2 regions of the Roseateles sp. GW823-FHT07B05 genome follow, and region 1 is predicted to be linked to the other one. Evidence: riboswitches for the same ligand, from Rfam matches in the RefSeq annotation. Region 1 holds a riboswitch; the other holds the start of a gene.
What was found. A riboswitch is a leader RNA that binds a small molecule or an ion and turns the genes downstream of it on or off. The one in region 1 is predicted to bind S-adenosylhomocysteine.
Positions count from the first base shown of each region.

Region 2: another riboswitch for S-adenosylhomocysteine. It lies ahead of AC1Q7O_RS16385 (MFS transporter); the one in region 1 lies ahead of metH (methionine synthase).

Region 1 is NZ_JBXAGX010000005.1:409,030-416,055, reverse strand. Features, by position in the region: gene AC1Q7O_RS14295 (hypothetical protein) at 1-685, opposite strand, end outside; gene AC1Q7O_RS14300 (TnsB C-terminal domain-containing protein) at 1-3, opposite strand, end outside; partial or broken gene AC1Q7O_RS14290 (ATP-binding protein) at 724-1,389, shown strand; gene AC1Q7O_RS14285 (hypothetical protein) at 1,399-1,656, opposite strand; gene AC1Q7O_RS14280 (glycine zipper 2TM domain-containing protein) at 1,688-2,266, opposite strand; gene metH (methionine synthase) at 2,381-5,074, opposite strand; S-adenosyl-L-homocysteine riboswitch at 5,093-5,163, opposite strand; gene AC1Q7O_RS14270 (HD-GYP domain-containing protein) at 5,249-6,451, shown strand; gene AC1Q7O_RS14265 (GntR family transcriptional regulator) at 6,549-6,938, shown strand; gene AC1Q7O_RS14260 (ABC transporter ATP-binding protein) at 6,935-7,026, shown strand, end outside.
Region 2 is NZ_JBXAGX010000007.1:70,513-77,538, forward strand. Features, by position in the region: gene AC1Q7O_RS16375 (aminopeptidase P family protein) at 1-1,359, shown strand, start outside; gene AC1Q7O_RS16380 (DUF3616 domain-containing protein) at 1,356-2,294, shown strand; gene AC1Q7O_RS16385 (MFS transporter) at 2,284-3,471, opposite strand; S-adenosyl-L-homocysteine riboswitch at 3,484-3,561, opposite strand; gene AC1Q7O_RS16390 (efflux RND transporter periplasmic adaptor subunit) at 3,623-4,444, opposite strand; gene AC1Q7O_RS16395 (preprotein translocase subunit SecA) at 4,441-6,429, opposite strand.

The DNA of each region.
Region 1 (7,026 bases):
CATGCTCGAGTCGTAGCATCGATTCGAAATGCAGAAGCTGATCAAGCTCAGCGTGGATACGGCGTTTGGCGATCAAGTAGTAGCAACTGCGCAGGATCTCGGCCCGACGCGCCAAAGTGTCAGCCAGCGTGTTGGCCAACTGGCGCAGGGTGATGGGGCCTGATCGCTCGAGGACGTTAAGCACCAGATTGACCTCCTTCTGCGGTGGCCGCTCCTCGGGACGCTCGATAAAGGGAAGCAGCAAGAGCGCGTTTTGGAGGCGCGGAGTGCGAATCTGAGACTCCCTGTGTACCTCGAACCTCTTCCCCGATCGACGAAGGTGCGTCTCCGCCGCCTTCCACATGATGTCCTCGTGCGGCTGAGGCTTTCTCGGAAGGTTGGCCGTCCGATTGAAGGGGTCTGGGTCTTCCTCGAAGTCAGGCTTGACCTCGACAACAAGCGGTTCGGGGGTCCTACCTGTCGCGTCCGGATGGAACTCCACCTCAAAGTCAGGGGTGTAGGTGCGTTCAATCCCGTCTGGGTCGGTCCACTTGATCGGACCTACGAACCGCCTGTAGGCCTTGACCCTGTGATCGAAGCGCACCAAGAAGAGAAAGTCTTCTTCGAGCACCGACTCGAACATAACGTCGTCCGGCGTCGAGCCGACGATCTTGACCGCACTCGACTTGATTTCACGCGGGATCATTCCAGCCAATGATACCGATTTTCTCATTTAACGATACTCTGCCCAGCGGGGGCTCGCCGCCGCGGCCCGGCGAGATCTCGCTGGCGCAGCATGGAGTCCTGTTCCTGGACGAGCTCCCGGAGTTTCCAAGGGCCGCCCTCGAAGCGCTGCGCGAGCCGCTGGAGACCGGCCGCATCCTGATCTCGCGCGCCGCGCGGCAGGCCGAGTTCCCGGCGCGCTTCCAGCTCGTCGCGGCGATGAACCCCTGCCCCTGCGGCCACCTCGGCAATCCGCTGAAGGCCTGCCGCTGCACGCCGGACCAGGTGTCGCGCTACCAGGGCCGGCTCAGCGGCCCCTTCCTGGACCGCATCGACCTGCTCGTCGAAGTGCCCGTCATCCCGCCGCGCGAACTGCAGGACCTGGCGGCTGGCGAAGCCAGTGCCGTCGTCGCCGGCCGCGTGGCCGTGGCGCGCGAACGCGCGCTGGCGCGACAGGGGGTCGCCAACGCGCAGCTGCAGGCGCAGGACCTGAGCGGCCATGCCGCGCTGGACACGGCCGCGAAGGCGCTGCTGGAGCGCTCGGCCGAGAAGCTGGGCTGGTCGGCCCGCAGCTTCCACCGCGTGCTGCGCGTGGCGCGCACGGTGGCCGACCTGGCCGCCGCCGACGCCATCGCGCCGGCGCATGTGGCGGAGGCCATCCAGCTGCGCCGGGCGCTGCCCGGCTGAGCGGCGACCTCAGGCCGAGGGACGCCGGCGGATGCCCCGAAACACCACGTAAGCCGCCAGCATCACGAGCGGCAGCGCCGCCAGCAACGCCGGGGTCTGCCAGTCGGACGCGCGCCGGTGCTGGTCGAGCACTTCGACCCAGGTGAAGGGCCCGCAGGTCCTGGCGCACCAGCGGGCATAGGACCAGCGCTGCAGCGCCTGCCAGGCGAAGCCGCCCGTCCAGGCAGCGGCCATCATCAACACGACGAGACGGGCTGGGACTGGCATGGCCGCGAGTATGCGGCCGGCCCGCGTCGCGTCAGCTGCGGGTGAAGCCGTTCTCCGTCAGGCGCACTTCGTCGCCGACGCGCAGGCCCGGGTCGGTGCGGCGCTCGAAGCGGCGGGTGCGGCCGTCGCGCTCCTCGATCTGCACCACCCAGACGGTGTAGCCCTTCTGGTTCTTCTCGATCTCGTTGCCGGCGTAGCCGCCGCCCACGGCGCCGGCCACGGTGGCCAGCTTCTTGCCGTTGCCGCCGCCCACCATGTTGCCCAGCAGGCCGCCCACGACGGCGCCACCCACCGCGCCCACGCCGCTGGACTCGCCGCGGCGCGCCTCGGTGTGCACGTCGGTCACGCGGCCACAGCCCTGGCACAGCGCCGGTGCCGTCACAGGCTTCACCACGGCCGGTCGCACCGCCTCGCGAGGCGCCTCACGCGGCGTGTCGGCAGCGGCCAGGCGCTGCGGCTCCACGCGGGCCGGCTCCACGGCCGCGTCCATGGGCGGCGGGCTGCTGGGGGTTTGCGAGCGGCCCACCGCATAGGCGCCGCCGAGCAGCGCCAGCACGACGGCGACGCCGGCAACGATCTGGGTGGACTTGACGCTGGGGGTGGTGGACATGGGGAACTCCGTCATTGTTGTTGGACACCCCATGTTCACGCGCCCGACGGGCCGCCGCTTGTAGGACAAGCGGCTGACCGCGCGCCGGCGTCGTATCCAAACGTTGCGTTCGTATCAGCCCAGCAGCGGCGCCAGCGCGCGGCGCGCGTCGGTCTCGCTGAGGCCGCAGCGGGCGGCCCAGTCGGCCAGCTGGTCGTCGCCGATGCGGCCGACGTTGAAATACGCCGCGTCGGGGTGGGCCAGGTAAAAGCCGCTGACGCTGGCAGCCGGCGTCATGGCCATGCTGTCGGTCAGGCCCATGCCGATCTCGTCGGGGGCCAGCACCTTGAACAGGTCGGCCTTGGCGAGGTGGTCCGGGCAGGCCGGGTAGCCCGGCGCGGGGCGGATGCCGCTGTACTTCTCGGCCACCAGCTCCTCGTTGCTCAGCGCCTCGTCCGCGGCATAGCCCCAGAACTCGCGGCGCACACGCTCATGCAGCCATTCGGCGGCGGCCTCGGCCAGGCGGTCGGCCAGCGCCTTCAGCATGATGGCCGAGTAGTCGTCGTGCGTGGCGAGGAACTCGGCCTCCTTCTTGTCGACGCCCAGGCCGGCCGTCACGGCGAACAGGCCGATGTGGTCGCCCTGCGGAGCGACGAAGTCGGACAGGCAGCGGTTGGGGCGCTTCACGCCGTCGACGACGGGGCGCTCGCTCTGCATGCGCAGGCCGTGCCACGTCATCGGCGGCTCGCTGTGGATGGCGATGTCGTCGTAGACGCGCGCGGCCGGGTACAGGCCGAACACGGCGTGCGCCTGCAGCCAGCGGCCGTCGATGATCTTCTTCAGCATGGCCTGCGCGTCGGCAAACACCTTGCGCGCCTCGGTGCCCACCACCTCGTCGTCGAGGATGGCGGGGTAGGGGCCGGCCAGGTCCCAGGTTTGGAAGAACGGGCCCCAGTCGATGTACTTCGCCAGCTCGGCCAGGTCCAGGTTCTTCAGCACGCGGCGGCCGGTGAACTTGGGCGCGGGCGGCACGCGGGCCAGGTCCAGCGGCGCGGCGTTGGCGCGCGCGGCGGCCAGCGTCACCAGCGGCGTCTGCTTCTTGCTGGCATGCAGCGCGCGGGTCTTCTCGATGTCGGCCTTCAGGTCCGCGATGTAGGCGGCGGCGCGCTCGTCGCTGAGCAGCTCGGAGCACACGCCCACGGCGCGCGACGCGTCGGGCACGTAGACGACCGGGCCTTCGTAGTGCGGCGAGATCTTCACGGCCGTGTGCACGCGGCTGGTGGTGGCGCCGCCGATCAGCAGCGGCATGTGGCGCGATGCGAAGTAGTCGTCGCGCTGCATCTCGGCCGCGACGTGCTGCATCTCTTCCAGCGACGGCGTGATGAGGCCGGACAGGCCGATGATGTCCGCGCCCTCCTCCTTGGCCTTCTTGAGGATCTCCTGGGCCGGCACCATGACGCCCATGTTGACGACCTCGTAGTTGTTGCACTGCAGGACCACCGTGACGATGTTCTTGCCGATGTCGTGCACGTCGCCCTTGACGGTGGCCATGACGATCTTGCCCTTGGGCTTGACGTCGCCACCGGCGGCCTCCAGCTGGCGTTTCTCTTCCTCGATGTAGGGCACGAGGTGAGCCACGGCACTCTTCATGACGCGAGCGCTCTTCACCACCTGCGGCAGGAACATCTTGCCCTGGCCGAACAGGTCGCCGACGACGTTCATGCCGGCCATCAGCGGGCCTTCGATGACATGCAGCGGCCGGCCGCCGCCGGCCGAGATGGCCTGCCAGGCCTCTTCCGTGTCCTCGACGATGAAGTCGGTGATGCCGTGCACCAGCGCGTGGCTCAGCCGCTGGTTGACGTCGCCGGCCCGCCAGGCCAGGCGCGCCGAGTCGTCCTTGCCGGCGCTCTTGGCGCGGTCGGCGATCTCGATGAGGCGCTCACCCGCATCGGGCCGGCGGTTCAGCACCACGTCCTCGACGCGCTCGCGCAGCTCGGCGTCGAGGTCGTCGTAGACGCCCACCATGCCGGCGTTGACGATGCCCATGTCCATGCCCGCCTGGATGGCGTGGTACAGGAACACGGTGTGGATGGCCTCGCGCACCGGCTCGTTGCCGCGGAAGCTGAACGACACGTTGCTCACGCCGCCCGACACCTTGGCGCCGGGCAGGTTCTGCTTGATCCAGCGCGTGGCCTCGATGAAGTCCACCGCGTAGTTGTCATGCTCCTCGATGCCCGTCGCGATCGCGAAGATGTTGGGGTCGAAGATGATGTCCTCGGGCGGGAAGTCCACCTCGTCCACCAGCATGCGGTAGGCGCGCGTGCAGATCTCGGTCTTGCGCGCGAAGGTGTCGGCCTGGCCTTGTTCGTCGAAGGCCATGACGACCGCCGCGGCGCCGTAGCGCTTCACGAGCCGCGCCTGGCGCTTGAACTCCGCCTCGCCTTCCTTCAGCGAGATGGAGTTGACGATGCCCTTGCCCTGGATGCACTTCAGGCCGGCCTCGATGACGCTCCACTTGGACGAGTCGATCATCACCGGCACGCGGGCGATCTCGGGTTCGCCGGCCATCAGGTTCAGGAAGCGCACCATGGCGGCCTGGCTGTCCAGCATGGCCTCGTCCATGTTCACGTCGATGACCTGGGCGCCGTTCTCGACCTGCTGGCGAGCCACGGCCAGCGCCTGCTCGAACTGGCCGGCCAGGATCATGCGGGCGAAGGCCTTGGAGCCGGTCACGTTGGTGCGCTCGCCGATGTTGACGAACAGCGTGCCGGCGCCGATGGCGACGGGCTCCAGGCCGGAGAGCTTCAGGGGGGGCGGGGCGATGGTCATCGACGGACTCGTGCAGAGGTTCGATGAGCGCCGTTGGAGAGGAATCCGAGCCTGGCAGGTGAGACCCCGTCGCAGCGCTCCTCGGATGAAGGCGGGAATTCTACGCAGCCACCCCTTCGCCGTGGCTCAAGATCGGCTTGCACCTGCCGAAGCCCCTTCAGAATTCCGCGCTTCATGGCCCTCGACCTCATTCCCCTCCCCGCGCGCACGCTGCGCGTGGGCATGACGCTGCCCTACGACCTGTACGACGCCGGCGGCCAGCTGCTGTTCGCGCGCGGGCAGACGCTGCGCGACTCGCCGCAGGTGCGTGGCCTCGTCGACGGCGGCGCGTGGGTCAACTCGGCCGACACGATGGCCTACCAGCGCGCCCGCGCGCACCGGCTGGACACGCTGGTCATGCAGGACGTGCCACTGGCCGACATCGCCAAGGCCGATGCCAGCTTCCGGCTCGACCCGTCCGCCCCCGCCAAGGTGGAGCTGGGGCCGCGCGAGGCCTGGTCGGACCTGCTGCTGCACACCCACACGCTGCTGCGCGAGGCCGCCCCGGCGGACCTGCCCGGCCGCGTGGCCCAGCTGCGCGACGCCGCCTTGAAGCGGCTGCATGCCCAGCCCGACGCGACGCTGATGCTGCTGGTGTTCGAGAGCAGCCAGGCCTTCGAGGACTACAGCGCCCGCCATGCGCTGCTGACGCTGCTGCTGTGCGACCTGGTGGCCCAGCAGCTGCAGCTGCCGGCACCGCTGCGCGAGGCGCTGCAAGGCGCCGCGCTGACGATGAACTACGGCGCCAGCGACGTGCACGACCGCATGGCCAACCAGACCGGCCCGGCCAGCCCGGCGCAGCGCCAGTCCCTGCAGGCCCATGGCGACCGCGCCGCGGCCCGGCTGGTCCAGGCCGGCGTCATCGACGACGCCTGGCTGACCGCCGTGCGGCTGCACCACGACGCCGGCCCCGGCCCGCTGGCGCCGCGCGGCGACGGCGAGAAGCTGGCGCGGCTGCTGCGCCGCATCGACATCTTCGGCGCCCGGCTGTCGCCGCGCCGCAGCCGCCAGGCCATGAGCGGCGCCGCCGCCGCGCGGGCCGTGTTCCTGGACGAGCTGGGCCAGCCCGACGAGGCCGGCGCCGCCCTCATCAAGGCCGTGGGCCTGTACCCGCCCGGCAGCCTCGTGCGGCTGGCCAACGGCGAGGTGGGCATGGTCGTGAAGCGGGGCTTCAGCGCCAACGAGCCGCTGGTGGCGGCGCTGATCGGCAAGAGCGGCAACCCGCTGTCCAACCCGGTGCCGCGCGACACGCGGCTGGCCTCGCAGGCCATTGCCGCCAGCCTGGCACCGGCGGAGCTGAAGCTGCGCATCAACCTGGACGCGCTGCTGAGGCTCTGAGCGGGCGACACCCACACGAACAGGCGGCCTGAGGGCCGCCCTTGTCATTCGGCACTTGCACGCCGCCGACTGTGCATATATTCTGTGTATATACATTATGCACAGCAGTCTTTTCATCTCGCAGACCGACGCGCGGCCGATGTATCTGCAGATCGTCGAGCAGATCCGCCAGCGCGTCGCCGCCGGGGACTGGCCGGCGGGGCAGGAGCTGCCGTCCATCCGCGCGCTGGCGGCGGACCTGCGCGTCAGCGTCATCACGGTGAAGCGCGCCTACCAGGAGCTGGAATCGGAGGGCGTCATCGTGACCCGCCATGGCAAGGGCTCCTTCATTGCCGACGCGCAGGAAGCCGCCCAGGCCGTGCACCGCGCAGCGCTGGACGCGCACCTCGCCGCCGCCGGCCGCATCGCCCGCACGCTGGGCATCGCGGAACCCGAACTGGTTGAACGCCTGCGCAACGCGCTGAACGACAAGGAGGCCGCCGAATGAAGGCCATCGAAATGAACGGCGTGCGCAAGGCGTTCCGCTTCTTCACGCTGGAAGACGTGTCGCTGGAGCTGGCGCCCGGCCAGATCAT
Region 2 (7,026 bases), on a different contig from region 1:
TGGGACGACCGCCCCGGCCTGCCCACCGAGCCCGTCTACGAACACCTGCCGCCGCAGGCCGCCGTCAGCCGCGCCGACAAGCTGGCCCGCGTGCGCACCGCGATGGCCGGCATCGGCGCGACGCATCACCTCGTGTCCACCGTCGACGACGTGGCCTGGCTGCTGAACCTGCGCGGCAGCGACGTGGAGTGCAACCCCGTCTTCATCGCCCACCTGCTGCTCGATGCGACCGGCGGCCGCCTCTTCATCGCCGACGGCAAGGTGCCGGCCGACGTCGCGGCGCATCTGGCTGCAGACGGCATGCAGCTCGCCCCCTACGACGCGGCGCGCCCGGCGCTGGCCGCGCTGCCCGCTGGCGCCACGCTGCTGGTGGACCCGCGCCGCGTGACGCTGGGCCTGCGCGAGGCCACCGCGGCGGGCGTCAAGGTCGTCGAGCAAATCAACCCCAGCACGCTGCTGAAGAGCCGCAAGACGCCGGCAGAGGCGGTGTTCATCCGCGACGCCATGGCCGAGGACGGCGCGGCGATGTGCGAGTTCTACGCCGAGTTCGAGGCCTCGCTGGCCCGTGGCGAGCGCTGGAGCGAGCTGGATGTCGACGCGAAGCTGTCGGCCCGGCGCCGCCAGCGCAAGGGCTTTGTCGGCCTGAGCTTCAGCACCATCGCCGGCTGGCAGGCAAACGGCGCCCTGCCACACTACCGCGCGCTGCCCGAGTCGTTCGCGTTCATCGACGGCGATGGCCTGCTGCTGATCGACTCCGGCGGCCAGTACCTCGGCGGCACGACGGACATCACGCGCGTGTGGCCCATCGGCAGCGTCAGCGCCGCGCAGAAGCGCGACTACACGCTGGTGCTCAAGGGCACCATCGCGCTGTCGCGCACCCGCTTCCCGCGCGGCACGCTGAGCCCGATGCTGGACGCCATCGCCCGTGCGCCGCTGTGGGAGCACGGCTTGGACTACGGCCACGGCACCGGCCACGGCGTGGGCTACTTCATGAACGTGCACGAAGGCCCGCAGAGCATCAGCAAGGCCATCCCGGAGCCGGCCATGGCCATGGAGCCCGGCATGATCACGTCCATCGAGCCGGGCCTGTACCGGCCGGGCCAGTGGGGCGTGCGCATCGAGAACCTGGTGCTGAACGTCGCCGTCGACACGCCCGAGCAGAATGCCTTCGGCGAGATGCTCGAATTCGAGACGCTCACGCTGTGCCCCATCGCCACCGACTGCATTGACCGCAGCCTCATGCGCGCCGACGAGATCGCCTGGCTGAACGGCTACCACGCCACCGTGCGCGAACGCCTGCAGCCGCTGGTGAGCGGCCCGGCGCTGGCCTGGCTGCTGGCCCGGACCGAACCGCTGTGAAGGCCCTGGCCGCGCTGCTGCTCGTGGCGGCCGGCGCGGCCACGGCGCAGGCTGAGCCGGCGCGTTACGACGGCCTGTGCGACGCCTCCGCCGCCGTGGCGCTGGACGAGCGCCATTTCATCGTCGCCGACGACGAACACAACCGGCTCACCGTCTACCGGCACGGCCACGCGAAGCGCGTCGGCGAGGTGGAGCTGGACAAGTTCCTCGGCGCGAAGAAGGAGTCCGACCTCGAAGGCGCCGCGCAGCGCGGCGACCGCATCTACTGGATCAGCTCGCATGCCCGCAACAGCCGCGGCGAGTTGCGCGAGGACCGCCACCGCTTCTTCGCCACCGACATCCGCGGCGACACGGTGGCACCGGCCGGCAAGCCGTACACCCGGCTGCTGGACGACCTGCTGGCCGCGCCGTCGCTGGCCCCGCTGAAGCTCGCGGAGGCTGCCGTGCGGGCCGCCGAGGCGGACGGCGGCTTCAACATCGAGGGCCTGGCCACCGCGGCCGACGGCAGCCTGCTGATCGGGCTGCGCAACCCGATCCCGCAGGGCCGGGCGCTGCTGATCCCGCTGCTGAACCCGGCCGAGCTGGTCGACGGGCGCGGGCCGGCGCGGTTCGGCGCCGTCATCCGGCTGGACCTGGGCGGCCGCGGCGTGCGCTCCATCGAGCGCGTCGGCAACGCCTACCTGATTGCCGCCGGCCCGCCGGCCGACGACGGCACGTTCGCGCTCTTCCGCTGGAGCGGCCAGGCCGGCGACGCGCCCACGCCCGTGAAGGCCGACCTGGGCTCGCTGCGCCCCGAGGCGCTGTTCGCCTGGCCCGACGGGCGGGTCACGCTGCTCAGCGACGACGGCGGCGTGATGGTCGGCAAGAAGGCCTGCAAGGACGCGGACAAGGGCAAGCGCGCCTTCCGCGCGCTGGACCTGGCCCTCAGGCCCTGACCGGCAGCACCGGGTAGCGCCACACCAGCGCCGCGCTGGCGAGCAACTGCACCAGCACGCCGCAGAACACCGGCACCGCGCTGTTCGCGCCGCCGAGGAAGGGCGCGACGATCTGCGTGCCCAACGCGCCGGCCGCCAGCAACGCCAGCACCAGCAGCGCCGTCGCGCGGCCCATCTGCGCGGGCGGCACGGTCAGCGCGTCGACAAACGTGGCCGGCCCGCGGATGGCCAGCGCGCCGCAGAAACACATCCAGTAGGCCGCCACGACGGCATAGGGCGGCGGCCCCGAGGCCCACGCGGTCAGCAGCGCCAGCGCGCAGGCCAGCACCTGCGCCGTGCTGCCCAGCCTCACCGCGCGCGCATGGCCCAGCCGCTTGGCCACCCGGCCGGACTGCGACGCGCCCAGCATGAAGGAACCGACCCCCAGCACCTGCAGCAGTGCGAACGCGTTGCCCCCCAGGCCCAACGTGTGCTGCAGCAGCTGCGGCGCGCTGGCCAGGAAGGTCAGCAGCGCGCCGATGCACAGCGCATGCGACAGCGCCAGCCGCACGTAGTGGCGGTTGCGCAGGATGCCCGCGTAGCTGGCGTCATGGGCCAGGTCCAGGCCAGGCAGCCGGCGCGGCGCGATCCTGACGACCCACGGCAGCACCAGCAGCGACAGCGCCGCCAGCACCCAGAAGGTGCCGCGCCAGTCCGTCACCTGCAGCAGCAGCACGCCCAGCACCGGCCCGGCCGCCGGCACGATGGCCTCGACCATCGAGATGGCGGCGATGCCGCGCACGACGTCGGCATCGCCCAGCGTGGCGCGCACGACCGTGGGCGCCACGACGGTGGCCGCCGCCGCGGCAACGCCCTGCAACAGGCGCAGCAACAGCAACGACTCGATGCCCGGCGCCAGCGCGCAGCCCAGGCTGGTGATGGCCAGCAGCGCCAGGCCGATCTGCAGGCTGCGGCGCGGGCCGAGGCGGTTCAGCAGCTCGCCCCACAGCAGCTGCGCGCCGGCCAGGCCGGCGAGGTAGACCGCGACGGTGGCCTGCGCCAGCGACACGCTGATGCCCAGGCCGGTCTGCAGCGCGGGCACGGCGGGCAGGTAGAGGTCCATCGCGGCCATGCTGACGCCGGTGACGAAGGCCAGCGGCAGGATGGTGCGTATGGACGCGGAAGATGACGAGGACACGGACAACCCTTTTCACAAAGGGCGCCCTTGACCTGTCGTCGCGACCGAGCGTGGCGGAGACCGTGCTCCGTCGCAGCACCCCTCGGTGAGACGGCGCCGACAGGCGGCGCGGGGCGGATTCTACGAAGCCGTCAAAGCCGCAGCAGCGCGCTCAGAGAAACCGCACCTTGCAGCGCACGCCGGCCGGGATGTCGCCGCCCGGGTTGGGCAGCTCCAGCCGCACGCCGAACGAGCCGCTGGCGGAGTCCATGACGCGGTCCACCACCTTCACCTGCGCCTGCCAGCTGCCCTTGAGCGGCGACTCGGGCGTGATCTCCGCCGGGCGGCCGGCCTTGATCTGGCCCAGCACCGACACCGGCAGCACCACCTCCACGCGCAGCGGGTTCGTCTGCGCCATCTTCAGGATGGGCCGCGAGCCCTCGCCGGTGAAGGCCAGCTCGCCGGGGTTCTGCAGCCGGTCGGTGACGACGCCGCTGAACGGCGCCTTCAGCGCGCGCTGCTTCAGCACGGCGTCCAGCCGGCGCGACTCGATGCCGGCCAGGCGGCGGTTGTCCACCGCCAGCGCCAGCTCGGCCTCGGCGACGCGCAGCTCGGCCTGCGCCTCGTCGCGGTCCTGCGCGGTGATGTAGTGCTGCTCGCGCAGGTCCTCGCGGCGGCGGAACTTCTCGCGCGCGTAGTCGGCACGGGCCCGCGCCACGCGCAGCTCGGCCTCGGACTCGGCACGCTGCTGCGCGCCGGCCAGCGCCTCGCGCTCGACGCTGCCGTCCAGCAGCACCAGCGTGTCGCCCGCCTTCACCGCGCCGCCGCGCTCGACGAGGATCCTATCGATGAGCGCGTTGGTGGGGCTGCGGATCTCGATGCGCTGGTTGGGCTCGATGAGGCAGTCGTAGCCGGCCGGCGCGGCGGGCGCCGCGGGCTTGGTCGATTGCGCCAGCGCGGCGGCGGGCAGCAGCAGAAACGGAAGCAATCTCATATCTGGTTTCCGGCGAATCCGAGCAGATTGTCGAGTTGGCGGTCGGCCTTGAGCGTGCGGCGGCGCATGGCCGCATGCAGCCGGCCGGCATGGCCTTGCGCGGCGCGGCGCAGCAGCGCCAGCGCCCAGCCGGGCAGTTCGTCGCGGCCGGCGAAGAGGCGGCCCAGCAGCGCCTGCAGCGTGGCGGCATGGGCGGTGAAGATCTCGTCGTCCAGCGCCACGATGGCCAGCGCGACGCCGGGGTCGCCCTGGCGGGCCCCGCGGCCGACGAGCTGGCGGTCGATGCGCGCGGAGTCGTGGAACTCGGTCAGCAGCACGGCCAGGCCGCCTTTCTCGCGCACGCGGTCGTCGAGGTGGATGTCGGTGCCGCGGCCGGCCATGTTGGTGGCCACCGTCACCGCGCCGGGCTCGCCCGCGGTGGCGATGATGTCGGCCTCCTCCTGGTCCTGGCGCGCGTTCAGCACGCGGTGGACCTGGCGCGGCCCTAGTTCGTCCGAGAGCGCGACGGAGGCCTTCACCGAGCGCGTGCCGACAAGCACCGGGCGGCCGGCTTCGAGTTCCTGTGTCACTGCCTCGCCCACCGCCGTCCATTTCGCGGCCTGTGTGCGCAGCAACCGCGCGGGCCGCGTGACACGCTGGTCGGGTCTGTGCGTGGGCAGCCTGACGACGTCGAGCCGGTAGACCTGGTTCAGCTCCGGCGCCACCTCGGCGGCCGTGCCGGTCATGCCGGCCAGGCGCAGGTAGCGGCAGAAGAAGCGCTGGAAGGTGATGCGCGCCAGCGTGCGCGCGGGCTCGGTCAGGTCCAGCCCTTCCTTGGCTTCGATCATCTGGTGCAGCCCGCCTTCCCAGCTGCGGCCCTCCAGCACGCGGCCGGTGTACTCGTCGACGATCTGAACGGTGCCGTCGATGACGACGTAATGCTGGTCGCGGTGGAACAAGTGCAGCGCGCGCAGCGCCTGGCCGACGAGGTGCTCACGGCCGCGCGCGACGCCCCAGATGCCGCCCAGGCCCTCGGCTGCCTCGCGCACGGCGGGCAGGCCGGCGGCCTCGAAATGCAGGCTGTGGCGGGCCGCGTCGATGCCGAAGTGCTCGCCCAGCGTCAAGGTCGCGGCGATCTTCAACGCCTGCTGGTAGTCGGTGGCATCGGGCGGCCTGCCCTGCTTCTCGGACAGGATCAGCGGCGTGCGCGCCTCGTCGATGAGGATGGAGTCGGCCTCGTCAACGATGGCGAAGTGCAGGCCGCGCAGCAGCAGCAGCTGCGGCAGGCGTCCGTGCAGCAGGCGCGCCTGCATCTGCGCCGGGCTGACGCGGCCGCCGGCGGACACGCGGTCGCGCAGGTAGTCGAACACCAGGCTCTGGTTGGTGCAGTAGGTGATGGGCCGCTGGTAGGCCACGCGCTTGGCCTCGTGCTCCAGCGTGGCCCAGACGACGCCGGCCGTCATGCCGAAGAAGCCGAACAGCGGCTGCATCAGCTCGCAGTCGCGGCGGGCAAGGTAGTCGTTGACGGTGACGACATGGGTGGGCAGACCGGCGGCGCCGGCGATGGCGGCGGCGATTCCAGCCGTCAGCGTCTTGCCTTCGCCGGTCTGCATTTCGGCCAGGCGGCCTTCGAGCAGCACGGCGGCGCCCATCAGCTGGGTGTCGAAGGGCCGTTTGTTGAGCGCGCGGCGGGCGCCTTCGCGGACGAGGGCCATCACTTCGGCAAGGCCTTGCGCCTTGCCGGCCTGCACGGCGGCGGGCGCGGCCCGGAACAGGCGGCGGCGCAGTTCGTCGTCGGTCTGCTGCTGGACTTCCTGTTCAAGTTCGCCGGCGGCTTGCGCCATCTTGCGGAGCGTGGGCACGGCGGGGATGAGGTGGCCCTTGAGGCGCCAGAGGACGCCGCGGGCCAGGCGGTCGTGCACGGGCTCGTCGACGTCCCGCCGCTCGGGGAAGATGCCGTGGGCGAGGGATTCGCCGATGTCCAGAGGGAGGGTGGCGGCGGTCATGTTTGCCGCCTTTGGAGACAAGCGCGACACGCCTCGGTACTCCTGCGCTGTGCCGAGTGTGGTGCCGGGAGTCCGCCCCGGCGGGCGGGTAACTTTCTTCTGCGGCGCCAGAAGAAAGTCACCAAAGAAGAGGCGCTGAACCGTACACCATCGCGACGCCGCCAGACACGGCGCGCGAAAACATCCGCTTGCCTTTCACCCAGATGCGAACCGCTGCGCTCTCGCCCACCACTTGGGCAGGCCGCGCACAACCGAACCAGCACCCCGCTTAACGCGCGGCTGCACGCCGGCGCTGGGCAGCCGACATACCGAACAGCCGCGCCGCTCGGGCGGCGCTGCATTGGGCTGTTTTGATGAGCACGGCGTGCAGCCGCGCGTCGGACGGGCAGGTGGGGCGATGGATGCCGGTCGTGACAAGTCAGACGCGAGAGCGCAGCGGTTCGCTTGTAGGCAACAGCGTTGCGGCTGTTGCGCGGCGCGGCTCGTGCATGTGGTGCTCGTGTGCGGTTCAGGGCCTCTTCTTTGGTGACTTTCTTCTGGCCCCGCAGAAGAAAGTTACCGCGCTGCCAGGCGCGCATCCCGGCACCACAGTCGGCA